2 regions of the Xanthobacter albus genome follow, and region 1 is predicted to be linked to the other one. Evidence: riboswitches for the same ligand, from Rfam matches in the RefSeq annotation. Region 1 holds a riboswitch; the other holds the start of a gene.

The links. A riboswitch is a leader RNA that binds a small molecule or an ion and turns the genes downstream of it on or off. The one in region 1 is predicted to bind thiamine pyrophosphate.
Region 2: it holds a riboswitch for thiamine pyrophosphate, as region 1 does, so the genes downstream of both, thiC (phosphomethylpyrimidine synthase ThiC) here and thiO (glycine oxidase ThiO) in region 1, are expected to answer to the same signal.

What each region holds. Positions count from the first base shown of each region.
Region 1 covers NZ_CM195532.1:2,277,577-2,284,535, reverse strand. Annotated here, with positions in the region: gene V5F75_RS10195 (M48 family metalloprotease) at 1-5, shown strand, start outside; gene V5F75_RS10190 (Na/Pi cotransporter family protein) at 170-1,843, shown strand; TPP riboswitch at 1,904-2,000, shown strand; gene thiO (glycine oxidase ThiO) at 1,991-3,172, shown strand; gene thiS (sulfur carrier protein ThiS) at 3,178-3,393, shown strand; gene V5F75_RS10175 (thiazole synthase) at 3,422-4,201, shown strand; gene V5F75_RS10170 (thiamine phosphate synthase) at 4,208-4,852, shown strand; gene V5F75_RS10165 (cation diffusion facilitator family transporter) at 4,878-5,831, opposite strand; gene rpsA (30S ribosomal protein S1) at 5,985-6,959, opposite strand, start outside.
Region 2 covers NZ_CM195532.1:2,127,770-2,134,728, forward strand. Annotated here, with positions in the region: gene V5F75_RS09450 (AzlC family ABC transporter permease) at 1-121, shown strand, start outside; gene V5F75_RS09455 (AzlD domain-containing protein) at 118-465, shown strand; gene rfbC (dTDP-4-dehydrorhamnose 3,5-epimerase) at 518-1,078, opposite strand; TPP riboswitch at 1,223-1,331, shown strand; gene thiC (phosphomethylpyrimidine synthase ThiC) at 1,418-3,289, shown strand; gene V5F75_RS09470 (FUSC family protein) at 3,463-5,496, shown strand; gene V5F75_RS09475 (aldo/keto reductase) at 5,746-6,744, opposite strand; gene V5F75_RS09480 (NAD(P)-dependent oxidoreductase) at 6,771-6,959, opposite strand, start outside.

The sequences.
Region 1 (6,959 bases):
AGTGAGCCCGCGGGTGCATGTTGCACCGCAGCGAAATGGGCGTAATCTGATAGCCGGCAAATCATAATGACGGAGATTCCGGCGTTTCGTCGCGCCGGCCTCCGCCGTCCGCCGGCACCGAAAGAGCGCCTTCGAGCCGCGTCGGGATGAACTTGAGGAAGGGGTGGCCATGACCTTTTCCGTCACGCTGATCGATCTCGCCGGCTACGCGGCCTTGCTGCTGTGGGGCACGCACATGGTGCGCAGCGCCGTGGAGCAGGCCCTGGGGCCGCGGCTGAAGGCGGTGCTGGCGCGGGCATTGCGCAACCGCTGGCAGGGGTTCGCGGCCGGGCTCGCCATCACCGCCCTGCTCCAGAGCAGCACCGCCACCGCCTTCATGGTCTCCGGCTTCGCCGCCGCGGGGTTCGTCGATCTGGTTCCCGCGCTCGCCGCCATGCTGGGGGCCAATGTGGGCACCACGCTGATCGTGCAGGTGCTCTCCTTCGATGTCGCCGCCGCCGCGCCGGGGCTGGTGCTGGCGGGCCTCATCATGTTCCGCACGCAGCGCGGCTCCGCCGCCCACGACCTCGGGCAGGCCGTCATCGGTCTCGGCCTCATCCTCATCGCCCTGCACCAGCTCGTGGAGCTGATGCGGCCGCTGGAGGATGCACCATCCCTGCGCATGCTGCTGGGGCAGGTGGCGACCGTGCCCATGCTGGACGTGATCCTGGCGGCCGCCCTCACCTGGGCGGTGCACTCCTCGGTGGCCGTGGTGCTCATCGTCATGTCGCTGGCGAGCCAGGGCGTCGTGCCGCCCAATGCCGCCTTCGCGCTCATCCTCGGCGCCAATCTCGGCAGCGCCCTGGCACCGGCGCTGGAAGCGGCGGGCGGAAGCGACCCCGCCGCCCGCCGCCTGCCCTGGGGCAATCTCATCAACCGGGCACTGGGGGTGGCGCTCGCCCTCGCCTTCATCGAGCCCATCGGCCGCTTCATGGTGACCATGCAGAGCGATCCGGGCCGGGCGGCCGCGGACTTCCACACCCTGTTCAACCTGGTGACGGCGGCGGCCTTCCTGCCGCTGCTCTCGCCCTTCTCGAAGCTGCTCCGCCGCCTTTATCCCGACCGCGAGGACCCGGCCGACCCGAGCCGACCCATCTATCTGGAGCCCGCCGCGCGCGAGACGCCCATCGTGGCCGTGGGCGCGGCGGCGCGGGAGGCCATGCGGCTCGCCGACACGGTGGGCGACATGCTGGCGAGCGCGCGCGAGGCCCTCATCTCCGGCGACCGCAGGCGGCTGGCCGAGACCCAGGGCATGGACGACATCCTCGACCGGCTCAACCGCGAGATCAAAACCTATCTCACCGCCATCGACCCGGCCGAGCTCACCGAAACCGACCGGGCGCGGGTGGACGAAATCCTCACCTTCGCCACCAACATGGAGCAGGCGGGCGACGTGGTGCACCACAACCTTCTGCTGCATGCCGCGAAGAGGCTGAAGCGGGGCCTCTCCTTTTCACCCGAGGGCCGGCGTGAGCTGGAAATGCTGCTGAACCGGCTCGCCGACAACGTGCGGCTCGCCGCCTCCCTGTTCCTCACCGCCGACCCGCGCGCGGCGCGGCTGCTGGCGGGTGAGAAGGCGGCCTTCCGCGCCAGCGAGAGCCTCGCCACCCGCACCCACTTCGACCATCTGCGCTCGGGGCTCGTGCACCTCGCGGAGGCGAGCACGCTGCACCTGGACCTCATCCGCGACCTGAAGCTCATCAACGCCCATATCGTCGCGGCGGCGGCCTATCCGGTACTGGAGCGCTCCGGCGAGCTGCTGGCCAGCCGGCTTGCGGACGAGGCCGTCGCCCATCCGGGCTGAGGGGCGCCCCATCGAAAACTCCTGAGCCACCTTGCGATATGGGCCCGGCCGTGGATAATGCGCCTCGGCCTGGGGTGCCGCGCGTGCACGCGGCTGAGATCATACCCATCGAACCTGTCTGGATCATGCCAGCGTAGGGAGGTGCCGATGAGCGAGAGCTTGTCGCCTGTTTCATCGTCTTCCGCCACATCCCCCGCGCGCCCGCGGGTCGCCATCGTGGGCGCCGGCGTCATGGGCCTTTCGCTGGGCTGGCGCCTCGCGCGCGCCGGCTGCGCGGTGGATATCTACGAGGCCGGCGTTGCCGGGCGCGGCGCCAGCCATGCGGCCGCCGGCATGCTGGCCGCGTGCGCCGAGGCAGAGCCCGGCGAGGATGAGCTGCTCGCCCTCAACCGCCTGAGCCAGGCCCTGTGGCCGCAGTTCGAGGCCGAGCTCGAGGCCGAATCGGGCACCAGCGTGGACCTGCGCACCGAGGGCACCCTCACCATCGGCCTCACCGCCGACGACGCCGCCCGCCTGCGCCACCTGTTCGCGCTCCAGACCTCCCTCGGCCTGCCGGTGGAGTGGCTCGGCGCCGCCGCCGTGCGCCGCCTGGAACCGCACCTCGCCGGCCAGCTTTCCGGCGCCATCCTGAGCGCCGAGGACCATCAGGTGGACAACCGCAAGGTGGTTTCCGCCCTGCTCACGGCCGTCGCCCGCGCCGGCGCGCGGCTGCACGAGAACAGCCCCGTCAGCCGGGTCGCCACCCAAAGCGGCAAGGCCATGGGCGTGGTGGTGGGCGACGAGCTGAAGGCCGCCGACATGGTCATCCTGGCCGCCGGCGCCTGGAGCCGGGGGGTGGACATCACCCCCGCCGCGCCGCTGCCGGTGCGCCCGGTGAAGGGCCAGATGATGGCCCTGCGCATGGACCCTGCGGCTCCGCTCGTGAACCACGTCATCTGGGCCCCCCATTCCTACATCGTCCCCCGCCGCGACGGCCGCCTCATCCTGGGCGCCACCACGGAGGAGAAGGGCTTCGACACCGACCTCACGGCCGGCGGGCAGCTCGCCCTGCTCACCTATGCATGGCGCGCGCTGCCGGCCATCGAGGAATTGTCCATCCACGAGCAATGGGTGGGCTTCCGCCCCGGCAGCCGCGACGACGCGCCCATTCTCGGCCCGGCCGAGGAGGTGGACGGGCTGGTCTATGCCACCGGGCACCACCGCAACGGCATCCTGCTGCTGGCCGTGACCGCCAAGGTGGTGGCCGACTTCGTGCTCGAAGGCCGCCTCAATTCGGTGGCCGCCCCCTTCCGCGCCGGCCGCTTCGCGCCGCGCGCGGCGGCGGAGTGAGAGCCATGACGGCCCCCCTGGAGCTGACCGTGAACGGCGCCGCCGAAGCCCTGCCGGCCGCCACCATCGCCGACCTCATCGGCGCCAAGGGGCTCGACCCGGCGCAGAAGGGCATCGCCGTGGCGCTCAACGGCGCCGTGGTGCCGCGCCGCGCATGGGGCGACACCCGCCTTTCCGCCGGCGACACGGTGGAGATCATCACCGCCAAGCAGGGCGGCTGAGCCGGCGCGACAGGACACGAGAACGACCATGAGCACGAATGCCGATCCCCTCGTCATCGCCGGGCGCACCTTCCAGTCGCGCCTATTCCTCGGCACGGCGGGGTATCCCAACCAGAAGGTGTTCCTCGACGCGCTCGCCGCCTCGGGCGCGGAGATGGCGACCGCCTCCATCCGCCGCATCAGCCTCAGCGGCTATGAGGAGAGCCTGACGGACCTCCTCACCGGCCGCGTCCACATCCTGCCCAACACCGCCGGCTGCCAGACCGCCAAGGACGCCGTGCTCACCGCCGAACTGGCGCGCGAGGCGCTGGAGACCGACTGGGTGAAGCTGGAGGTGATCGGCGACCGCGAGCTGCTCTACCCCAATGTGGAGGAGCTGCTCAAAGCCACCGAGGATCTCGTGAATCGCGGCTTCGTGGTGCTGCCCTATTGCAATGACGATCCCGTCACCTGCCAGAAGCTGGCGGACCTGGGAGCCGCCACCGTGATGCCCCTCGGCTCCATGATCGGCTCAGGCCTCGGCATCGCCAATCCGCACATGATCGAACTGATCTGCACGCGCTCACCGGTGCCGGTGGTGCTGGACGCCGGCATCGGCACCGCCTCCGACGCCGCGCTCGCCATGGAGCTGGGCTGCTCGGCGGTGCTGCTCAACACGGCGGTGTCCAAAGCGCTCGATCCGGTGCGCATGGCGCGCGCCTTCCGCCACGCGGTGGAGGGCGGGCGTCTGGCGCGCCTCTCCGGGCGCATCCCCAGGAAGCTGCATGCGGAGGCGTCCAGCCCCGAGTTCGGCCTCGTGGGAAGCTGAACGGCCGTGCTGCCGGCGCCGCCGCTGCTTCTCATCACCGACCGCCGGCAGGCGCGCGGCGACCTCGCCGGGCTCGTGGCCGCCGCCTGCGCGGGCGGCTGCCGCTGGATCTCCCTGCGCGAGAAGGACCTGCCGGAGGCCGAACAGCTCGCCCTCTTTGCCCGCCTGCGGGCCGCCGCCGCCCCATTCGCCGCCCGGCTGACGCTCCACGGCACGCCGGAGCTGGCGCGGACGGCGGGCGCGGACGGGGTGCACCTGCCGGATGGCGGCGACGTGGCGGCCGCGCGGGCGCTGCTCGGCCCCCGTGCCCTCATCGGCCTTTCCGTCCACACGCTCGCGGATGCCGGCGGGAGCAACGCCGCGCGCGCGGACTACATCACCGCGAGCCCCGTGTTCCAGACGATCTCCAAGCCCGGATACGGCCCGGCGCTGGGCGGGGCCGGCCTTGCCGCCTTCGCCGCCACGGCGGCGGTGCCGGTGGTCGCCCTCGGCGGGATCGAGGCGCACACCGCGCGCTCCTGCCTGGATGCGGGGGCGCGGGGCGTTGCCGTCATGGGCGCGGTGATGCGCGCGGATGACCCGGCCGAGAGCATTCGCCGCCTGATCGCGGCGCTGGATCACCTGCCCGCGCCGGGCGGCAAGCCCGCTTGAGCGCCCGGCGCGACGATCCGCTGGGTTACTCCGCCCATTCCATGTCGCCAGTGAAGATGATGGTGAGCCACCGGTCCGGGCTGTCCGGCCCGATGGCGCTGCCGATGGCGTCGCGCATGGCGTCCCACTCCGTGATGGCGCGCGCCGGCGCGTCGGCGGGGACGATGAAGTACAGCTCGATCTGCTGTGCCCGCCCCACCTTCGCGACATAGGCCCTGAAGGACCTGAAGCCGTAGGTCGCCATCGCCTTGCGGGCGACCTCGTCCACGTGCGCCTTCAGGTCGCTCGGGGTCACCAGCAGGATGTCGGCCAGCGCCTGCTTCACCGTGCCCACCGGCAGCGGGATGAGGACGAGGCAGACCACCGCCAGCACCGCCGGGTCCACATAAGGCGCGAGCCAGCCGTAGGTCGTGCCCTCGATGGCCGCGCCGATGGTGAAGGCCACCAGCAGCGCCAGGGTGATGCCCCCCGACATGACCCAGGCCCGCGCGTCGAGGGCAATGAAGTCGGAGCGGATGCTGCGGTTTGCCCGCATCTCCAGCACCGCCGCCAGCGCGCAGGCGAGCACCGTCACCACCGCATAGACGATGGCGAAGCCGAACTCGAGCGGACGCCCGCCGTCCAGGAGCAGGCTCACCGCATTGAAGAAGGCATAGGCGGAAACGCCCATCAGCAGGATGCCGTTGAGCCCGAGCACCATGGGCTCCAGATGCCAGAAACCCACCGTGAACCGATCCCGCAGCCGCTTCGAGGCGGCGGCGGCATCGGTATAGGAGCGGATCAGGTTCACCACGGTGAGGGCGAGCAGGCTCATGCTCGCGTCGATCAGCGAATAGACGCCGTCGAACAGGATCGAGAAGGAGCCGGACAGGAGCCCGAACCCGACGCCGAAGGTCGAAATGACGATGGTGACGGCGATGGACATGCGCAGCACGCCGCATTCGTCGCCGAGATCGAAGATCGTCTTCAGGGACCGCATGATCGCTCCGTCCGGCTGGCACCGTGCCTGCCGGACTTTCAGCATCCGGCGCGCCGGGGAGCAAGGCCGGGCCGCCCGCCCTGCCGCGCGCAAAAGAAAAGGGCCGGCATTTGCCGGCCCCTTCCGTGTTCGACGGACGATCGCGGGAAGCGATCAGTCCTCCTTGGTCTCTTCGGCGCGCTGCTTGAGAGCGGCGCCCAGGATGTCGCCGAGCGAAGCGCCCGAATCCTGCGAGCCGAACTGCGCCACGGCCTCACGCTCCTCGGCGATCTCCATCGCCTTGATGGAGACCTGCACCTTGCGCGCCTTGCGGTCGAACAGGGTGACGCGGGCATCCAGCTTGTCGCCCACCGAGAAGCGCTCGGGGCGCTGGTCGTTGCGGTCGCGGGCGAGCTCGGAGCGCTTGATGAAGGCCGACAGGTCGGTGCCGGTGAGCTTCACCTCGATGCCGCCGTCCTTCACGTCGGAGACTTCGCAGGTCACGACGGCGCCCTTGCGGACATCGCCAGCCTCGGCGAAGGGATCGCCGGCGAGCTGCTTGATGCCGAGCGAGATGCGCTCCTTCTCGACGTCCACGTCGAGCACCACGGCCTTCACCATGTCGCCCTTGCGGTACTCGTCGATGACCTGCTCGCCGGGACGGTTCCAGTCGAGGTCGGAGAGATGGACCATGCCGTCCACGTCGCCGTCGAGGCCCAGGAACAGACCGAACTCGGTCTTGTTCTTGACCTCGCCCTCGACCACCGCGCCGGGGGCATACTTCTCGGCGAAGGCCTCCCAGGGGTTCTGGAGGGTCTGCTTGAGGCCGAGGGAGATGCGGCGCTTGGCCGAATCCACTTCCAGCACCTGCACTTCCACTTCCTGGGAGGTGGAAACGATCTTGCCGGGGTGGACGTTCTTCTTGGTCCACGACATCTCGGAGACGTGGATGAGGCCCTCGATGCCGGGCTCCAGCTCCACGAACGCGCCGTAGTCGGTGATGTTGGTGACGCGACCCTTGAAGCGGGCCTCCACCGGATACTTGGCCTCGATGCCCTCCCAGGGATCGCCCAGGAGCTGCTTCATGCCGAGCGAGATGCGGTGGGTCTCGTGGTTGATCTTGATGATCTTGACCTTGACGGTCTGGCC
Region 2 (6,959 bases), 150 kb from region 1:
CGGCTTCATCATCATGCCCTTTGTCACCGGGCTCGACGGCGGGCTGGACCTGCTGATCGCGGGGGTGGGCGGCGGCACGCTCGCCTACATGGCCGGGCGCCGGCATCGGAGGCGGGCATGAGCGCGGCGCTGACGGAAGGCGCGGCGGTGCTCATCGTCGTGCTGGTGGGCTTCCTGCCCACGGAGGTGTGGCGCTCGCTCGCGGTGCTCGCCGGCCGGCGGGTGGAGGCGGGCAGCGAGGTGTTCCACTGGGTGAAGGCGGTGGCGACGGCGCTGCTGGCGGCGGTGATCGCGCGGCTGCTGTTCGTGCCCGCCGGGCCGCTGCTGGCGGTGCCGCTGCTGGTGCGGCTCGGGGCGGTGGCGGGCGGCGTCGCGGGCTTCGCGCTGCTGCGGCGCTCGGTATTCGCCGGGGTGCTGGTGGGCGAGCTGCTGCTCGGTGCCGGCATTCTCCTGTTCGCCAGCTGACCCCCTGCGCTGCGGGGCGCGGATGGCTGAAGCATCCGCGCCCCGGAGGGGCTCAGCGGTAGCTGAAAAAGGCCGGCAGGTCCTTGAGGCGCGGGTGCTTGCGGTCCTTGTCGGAGAGCACCAGCTCCGCCGCGGGCACCGGCCAGGCGATGCCGATGTCGGGGTCGTCGAAGGCCACGCCGCCGTCATCGGCGGGGCTGTAATATTCGGTGACCTTGTAGACCACCTCGCAATCGTCCTCCAGCGTGCAGAAGCCGTGGAGGAAGCCCGGCGGCACCCAGAGCTGGGCGCCGGTGGCGGCATCCAGCGTCACCGCCACGTGGCGGCCGAAGGTGGGCGAGCCGTGGCGGATGTCCACGGCCACGTCGAAGATGGCGCCGCGCACCACGCGCACCAGCTTGCCCTGGGCGGTGGGCGGCTTCTGGTAGTGCAGGCCGCGCAGGGTGCCCCGAGGCGCCGAGAGGGAGTGGTTGTCCTGCACGAAGCCCATGTCGGCCACCTCGGCGCGGAACACCCGGTCGCTCCAGGTCTCGGTGAAGAAGCCGCGGCTGTCGCCGAAGCGCTTCGGCGTCACCAGCTTCACGTCGGGCACATCGAAAGTCTGCACGTCCATGGGAGGGTCCTGAAGATGAGCGCGGGACGGGTCGACCGACTCGTGGCGCCTGTATAGCCCAACGGCCGGCGCGTGTCGGCGGGGCTCTGCGCCCGCCTGCCGCAGGGCGCGGATTGACAAAGGCGCGCCGGACGCGGACAGTCGCATCGTTCCGAGGGGGGCCCCGAGAGCGGGGGCTGAGAGTGGGCGCGCCGCCCTGACCCTTGAACCTGATCCGGCTCATACCGGCGGAGGGACGGGAACCTGCGGCACGCGCATGCGCGGTCGCGGTCAGGCGGAAGCCGCACCCAATCTGCCCCAGGCGAGTTCGGATCGCTCGTGTGCCAGAGAGGATGCGCCATGAACACAGCCGTCGATCCCAGCAAGATGAGCACGGGCGGTCCCAAGACCGTCACCACCGGCCCCATCGTGGGCTCCCGCAAGGTCTATATCGATGTCCCCGGCCAGGCCGGCATGAGCGTGCCGGTGCGGGAGATCGTGCTGTCCGACCCGGCCGAGCCGCCGGTGCATGTCTATGATTCCTCAGGCCTCTACACCGAATGCGCCCCCACCGTGGACCTCGACGCCGGTATCCGGGGCCAGCGCGAGGCGTGGGTGGCCGGGCGCGGCTTCGAGGCCGTCGTCCCGCGCGAGGTGAAGCCGGAGGACAACGGCTTTGCCGGCGACCGGCTGGTGGCGGCCTGCCCCGCCGAGCGCACCATCCGCCGCGCCGCCCCCGGCCAGATGGCGACCCAGTACGAGTTCGCCCGCGCCGGCATCATCACGCAGGAGATGGTGTTCGCGGCCGCCCGCGAGAACCTCGGCCGCGCCGAGGCGGTGGAGGGCGCCGCGGAGGCGCTCGCCGACGGCGAGAGCTTCGGCGCGGAGATCCCGCCCTTCATCACGCCCGAGTTCGTGCGGTCCGAGATCGCGCGGGGGCGTGCCATCATCCCGGCGAACATCAACCACACCGAGCTGGAGCCGATGGTCATCGGCCGCAACTTCCTGGTGAAGATCAACGCCAACATCGGCAATTCGGCCGTCACCTCGTCCGCCGCCGACGAGGTGGAGAAGATGGTGTGGGCCATCCGCTGGGGCGCCGATACGGTGATGGACCTCTCCACCGGGCGCAACATCCACAACATCCGTTCCTGGATCGTGCGCAACTCGCCGGTGCCGATCGGCACCGTCCCGATCTACCAGGCGCTGGAGAAGGTGGGCGGCGACCCGCTCAAGCTCGACTGGGAGGTGTTCAAGGATACGCTCATCGAGCAGGCCGAGCAGGGCATCGACTATTTCACCATCCATGCCGGCGTGCGGCTGGCCTATGTGCCGCTCACCGCGCGGCGCACCACCGGCATCGTCAGCCGCGGCGGCTCCATCATGGCGCGCTGGTGCCTCGCGGGGCATCGCGAATCGTTCCTCTACGAGCGGTTCGACGAGATCTGCGACATCATGCGGGCCTATGACGTTTCCTTCTCGCTGGGCGACGGCCTGCGCCCCGGCTCCATCGCCGATGCCAACGACGCCGCCCAGTTCGCCGAGCTGGAAACCCTGGGCGAGCTCGCCAACATCGCGTGGCAGAAGGGTTGCCAGGTCATGATCGAGGGGCCGGGCCACGTGCCCATGCACAAGATCAAGGCCAACATGGACAAGCAGCTCAAGGCCTGCGGCGAGGCGCCGTTCTACACGCTCGGCCCGCTCACCACCGACATCGCGCCCGGCTACGACCACATCACCTCCGGCATCGGCGCGGCCATGATCGGCTGGTTCGGCTGCGCCATGCTCTGCTACGTGACGCCCAAGGAGCACCTGGGCCTGCCCGGCCGCGACGACGTGAAGACCGGCGTCATCACCTACAAGATCGCCGCCCACGCCGCCGACCTCGCCAAGGGCCACCCCGCCGCGCAGATCCGCGACGATGCCGTGAGCCGGGCGCGCTTCGACTTCCGCTGGCAGGACCAGTTCCATCTGGGTCTCGACCCCGACACGGCGCAGAAGTTCCACGACGAGACCCTGCCCAAGGACGCCCACAAGGTGGCGCACTTCTGCTCCATGTGCGGGCCGAAGTTCTGCTCCATGAAGATCACCCAGGAGCTGCGCGCCGAGGCCAAGCTGATGGAGGGGGCGGACGGCGGCCTCACCGCTGAGGCGGCGGCCGAGGGCATGCGCCAGAAGTCGCAGGAGTTCCTGGCCGAGGGCGGCAAGCTCTATGTGAGCGCGGCGGAGTAATCCCTCCGCGCCGAAGCATGAGGGCCACGGCCGGCGCGTTCCGGCCGGGGCCCTTTTTCACGGAGCCGCACCTTCCGCAGCGCCACGACAGAGCCCGCGGTTTCATATAACCTCGGCCGCACTCCGGCGGGCATGGGCCGAGGCGCGTGCCCGCCGCCATGCGGGGAGCTGGAATGAGCGTGGATCAAGCGGCGGCGCGGGCGTCCGCGCCGGAGGGCGGCTTTTCCCATCCCAATGCCTGGCTGCGGGAGCTGGCGCGGCTGAAGCCCGCGCCCTGGCCCTGGGGCCGGGCCATCCGCGCCGCCTTCTGCATCGGCGTGCCCTTTTCCGTGGGCTATGCCTGCGGCGACATCATCACCGGCATGTGGATTTCCATGGGCACGCTGATGATGGCGGCCGGGGAGCCGGAAGGCACCTACCGCTCCGTGTTCCGCCGCCTTGCCCTCTCGGGCCTCATCGGTTGCCTCGGCTATCTGGCCGGCTACCTCGCAGGCCTGCCCTGGGGCGTCACGGTGGCGGCCATGGCGGTGGCGGGCTTCGCGGGCGGGCTGCTCAGCGGCTATGGCGCCATCTGGTCCATCGGCACCATGCAGGCGCTGCTGCTCGCCTCCATCGCCATCGGCGTGCCCGGCATCGGGCCCTATTGGTGGTTGAGCGTGCTCTACATCGCCGGCATGGCCTTCTACATGGCGGTGCTGGCGGTGGAGGCGCTGCTGTTTCCCCGCCGGCCCCAGCGGCAGGCGAAGACGGTCCTCATCTCGGCGCTGGCGGGCCTCGCGCGGGCGCGCGTGCAAGAGCCCGGCACCCCCTTTGAGGCCGCCCGCCGGAAGGTGACGGATGCGCTCTCCACCCTCGCCGGCCTGATGCTGGAGGCGCGCGCCTCCAGCGGCGGCCACCACGGTGAGGCGGACGACCTCGCGGCCCTCGTGCAGGCCTGCGACGGTCTGTTCGCGGCGCTGCTGTCGTCGGAAGATGCCGAGGCGCTGCAGGCGGCGGCAGCGCGGCTCGACGCGCTCGCCAGGGCGGAAGCTCACGGCGACTTGCCGGAGGGACCTTCGTCGGACGGCCTGCGCGATCCGCTCACCGCGGCCGTGCGCGGCACCGCCGCCGCCCTGCGCGCGGGGCCGCAAGCGCAGGCGCCGGAGCGCGCGGAGCCGCCGGCTAGCGGAGGGTTGCGCCTCTTCCTCGATCGCCTCGCGCCCGGAGGGGAGAATGTGCGCGCCGCGCTCGCGCTCGGCCTGTGCATGGGCCTTGCCTATGCGGCCCACTGGCTGGACCGGCAGAACCACTGGTTCTGGATTCCGCTCACCGTCAGTCTCGTCATGAAGCCCGATCTCGGCTCGGTGTTCGCGCGGGCGGTGCTGCGCTGCGTGGGCACCATCGGCGGCGCGGGGCTTGGCGCGGCGGCGCTCGTTCTTCTGCCCAAGGGGGAGTCGGTTGTTCTCGTCATCGCCGCGCTGTCGGCGGTGCTGCCCTGGGCCATGCGCCGCTCCTACGTGCTACAGGCGGTGGTGCTGGCGCCGCTGGTGTTGCTGCTGGTGGACATCATCGAGCCCGGTCCGCGCAACATGGACTATGCGGTCCAGCGCATCGTCGACACCTTCATCGGCGGCGCCATCGTGCTGGTGTTCGGCTATTTCCTGTGGCCGCGCTCGCGCCAGGGCCACCTTGCCACGCGCTTCCATGAGGCGAAGGGCATGCTGGGCGAATATCTCCTGGCCGCCTGCGGCGTGGGGCCCGGCTCGGGGAGGGACCTCTCCGAGCATCGCCGCCGCGCCTACGGCCGCCTCGCGGACATGCGCGCGACCCTGCGCATCGCCATGATGGAGCCGCCGCCCGCCTGCACCGAGGCCGGCGCCTGGTTTCCCCTCGTCGCCGGGGCGGAGCGGGTGTGCGACCGCATCACCACCCATTCCGCGCGGCCCGGCCGGAAGGTCGCGCCAGAGGACGCGGCGGCATTGCGTGCGCTCGCGCTCTACATCGCCGCGACGCCGGACGAGCGGGACGCCATGGCCCCGCCGTCGATGCCGGTCGCGCCCGAGCTTTCCGCCCTCGCGCGCGGCATCATGGACGAACTCGCCCACATGGCGCGCCTGCAACAGCCCGATGGCTTCCCGCATGCCCCCGGCGGCACTCCGCTGCTCGCGCTGAAGTCATGCAGCTCCAGCGAAGGCACGCCGCCGTTTTCAGAAGACGGGACGCACTGAGCCGCGAGCAGCGGATGGGAGGCCGCCACCCGTGTCGTGGCGGCGCCTGTCCATTGGCAGCCGCGCAACCCATGCGCGCAGCCCATGGGGCATGGGATGCCGTCGCCCTGGGGCCCGCCCGCCCCCCGTCGGAGCCATTTTTCCCGCCCGGACGGGACGTGACCTTTCACGAAACGTCGGCGATGCGTGCCGCGCGCCACCTGCCACGGGGCGGGTGGCACGCTGTCGGCGTCGTGGCCGCCGGCCGGGTCAGGCGGCGTCGGCGGGCCGCTTGGCGGGCGGGGCCATGAAGGCGGGGGAGACGGGATCGCTCACCGTCCGCGCCAGGATGGCGTCGATCTCCGCATTCGTTCCGGCGTCGATGTGGAAACCGTCCACCTGCGAGACCGGGTCGAGCTGGCCGGGATGGCGCGCGCCCCACAGCGCGATGGTCGGCCCCTGGTCCAGCACCCAGCGCACGGCCAGCGCCAGCACCGGCTTGCCGTAGCGTGCCTGGGCGAGGGCCTTCAGCTCCTCCACCGCCTTCAGATATTGCGGGAAGCGCGGGGCGGTGAACTTCGGGTCCACCTTGCGCAGGTCGTCGCCCTCGAAGGTGGTGGCGGCGGTCATGCGGCCCGAGAGCAGGCCCCGGCACAGGGCGCCGTAGCTCAGCACGGTAAGGCCGGTGCGCGCCGCATAGGGCAGCACGTCGGCCTCGATCTCCCGCTCGAACAGGTTGTAGGGCGGCTGCACCGCATCGAGCGGGGCGGCGGCGCGGAAGGCGTCCATCTGCGCGGGGGAATAGTTGGAGACGCCGATGGCGCGGATCTTCCCCTCCCGCTTCAGCGCCTCCAGGGTGCGCGCGGTTTCCTCGAACGGGGTTTCAAGATCGGGCCAGTGCACCTGGTAGAGGTCGACGGCATCGGTCTTCAGGCGCCGCAGCGACTCCTCGATCTCCTGCCGGAGACGGGCCGGGCGGCTGTCGCGGAACACCCTGCCGTCCTTCCAGGCGAGGCCGACCTTGGTGGCGATCTGCACCTTCTCGCGCAGGCCCCCCGCCAGCGCCTTGCCCACGATCTCCTCCGAATGGCCGAAGCCGTAGACGGGGGCGGTGTCGATGAGCGTGATGCCGCGCTCCACGCCGGCGCGGATGGTGGCGATGGCGTCCTTTTCGTCGGAGCCGCCCCACATCCAGCCGCCGATGGCCCAGGTGCCGAGGCCGATGCGCGAGGTCTTGATGCCCGAAGAGCCGATTTCGATCTGTTCCATGGGAACGTCCCCTTTGCTGCCAGTGCTCAGGATTGCCCGGAATCGCGGGCCGCGAGGTGGCCGATGGCGGACCAGTCCTGGTCCGCACCGCCATTGGCGAGGAGGGTAAGGAAGCGGTCTCGCAACAGGCTCGCGAGCGGCAGCGGCACCTCCAGCGCCTCGCCGGCCGCGAGCGCGAGCTTGATGTCCTTCAGGCCCAGGGGGGCGGCGAAGCC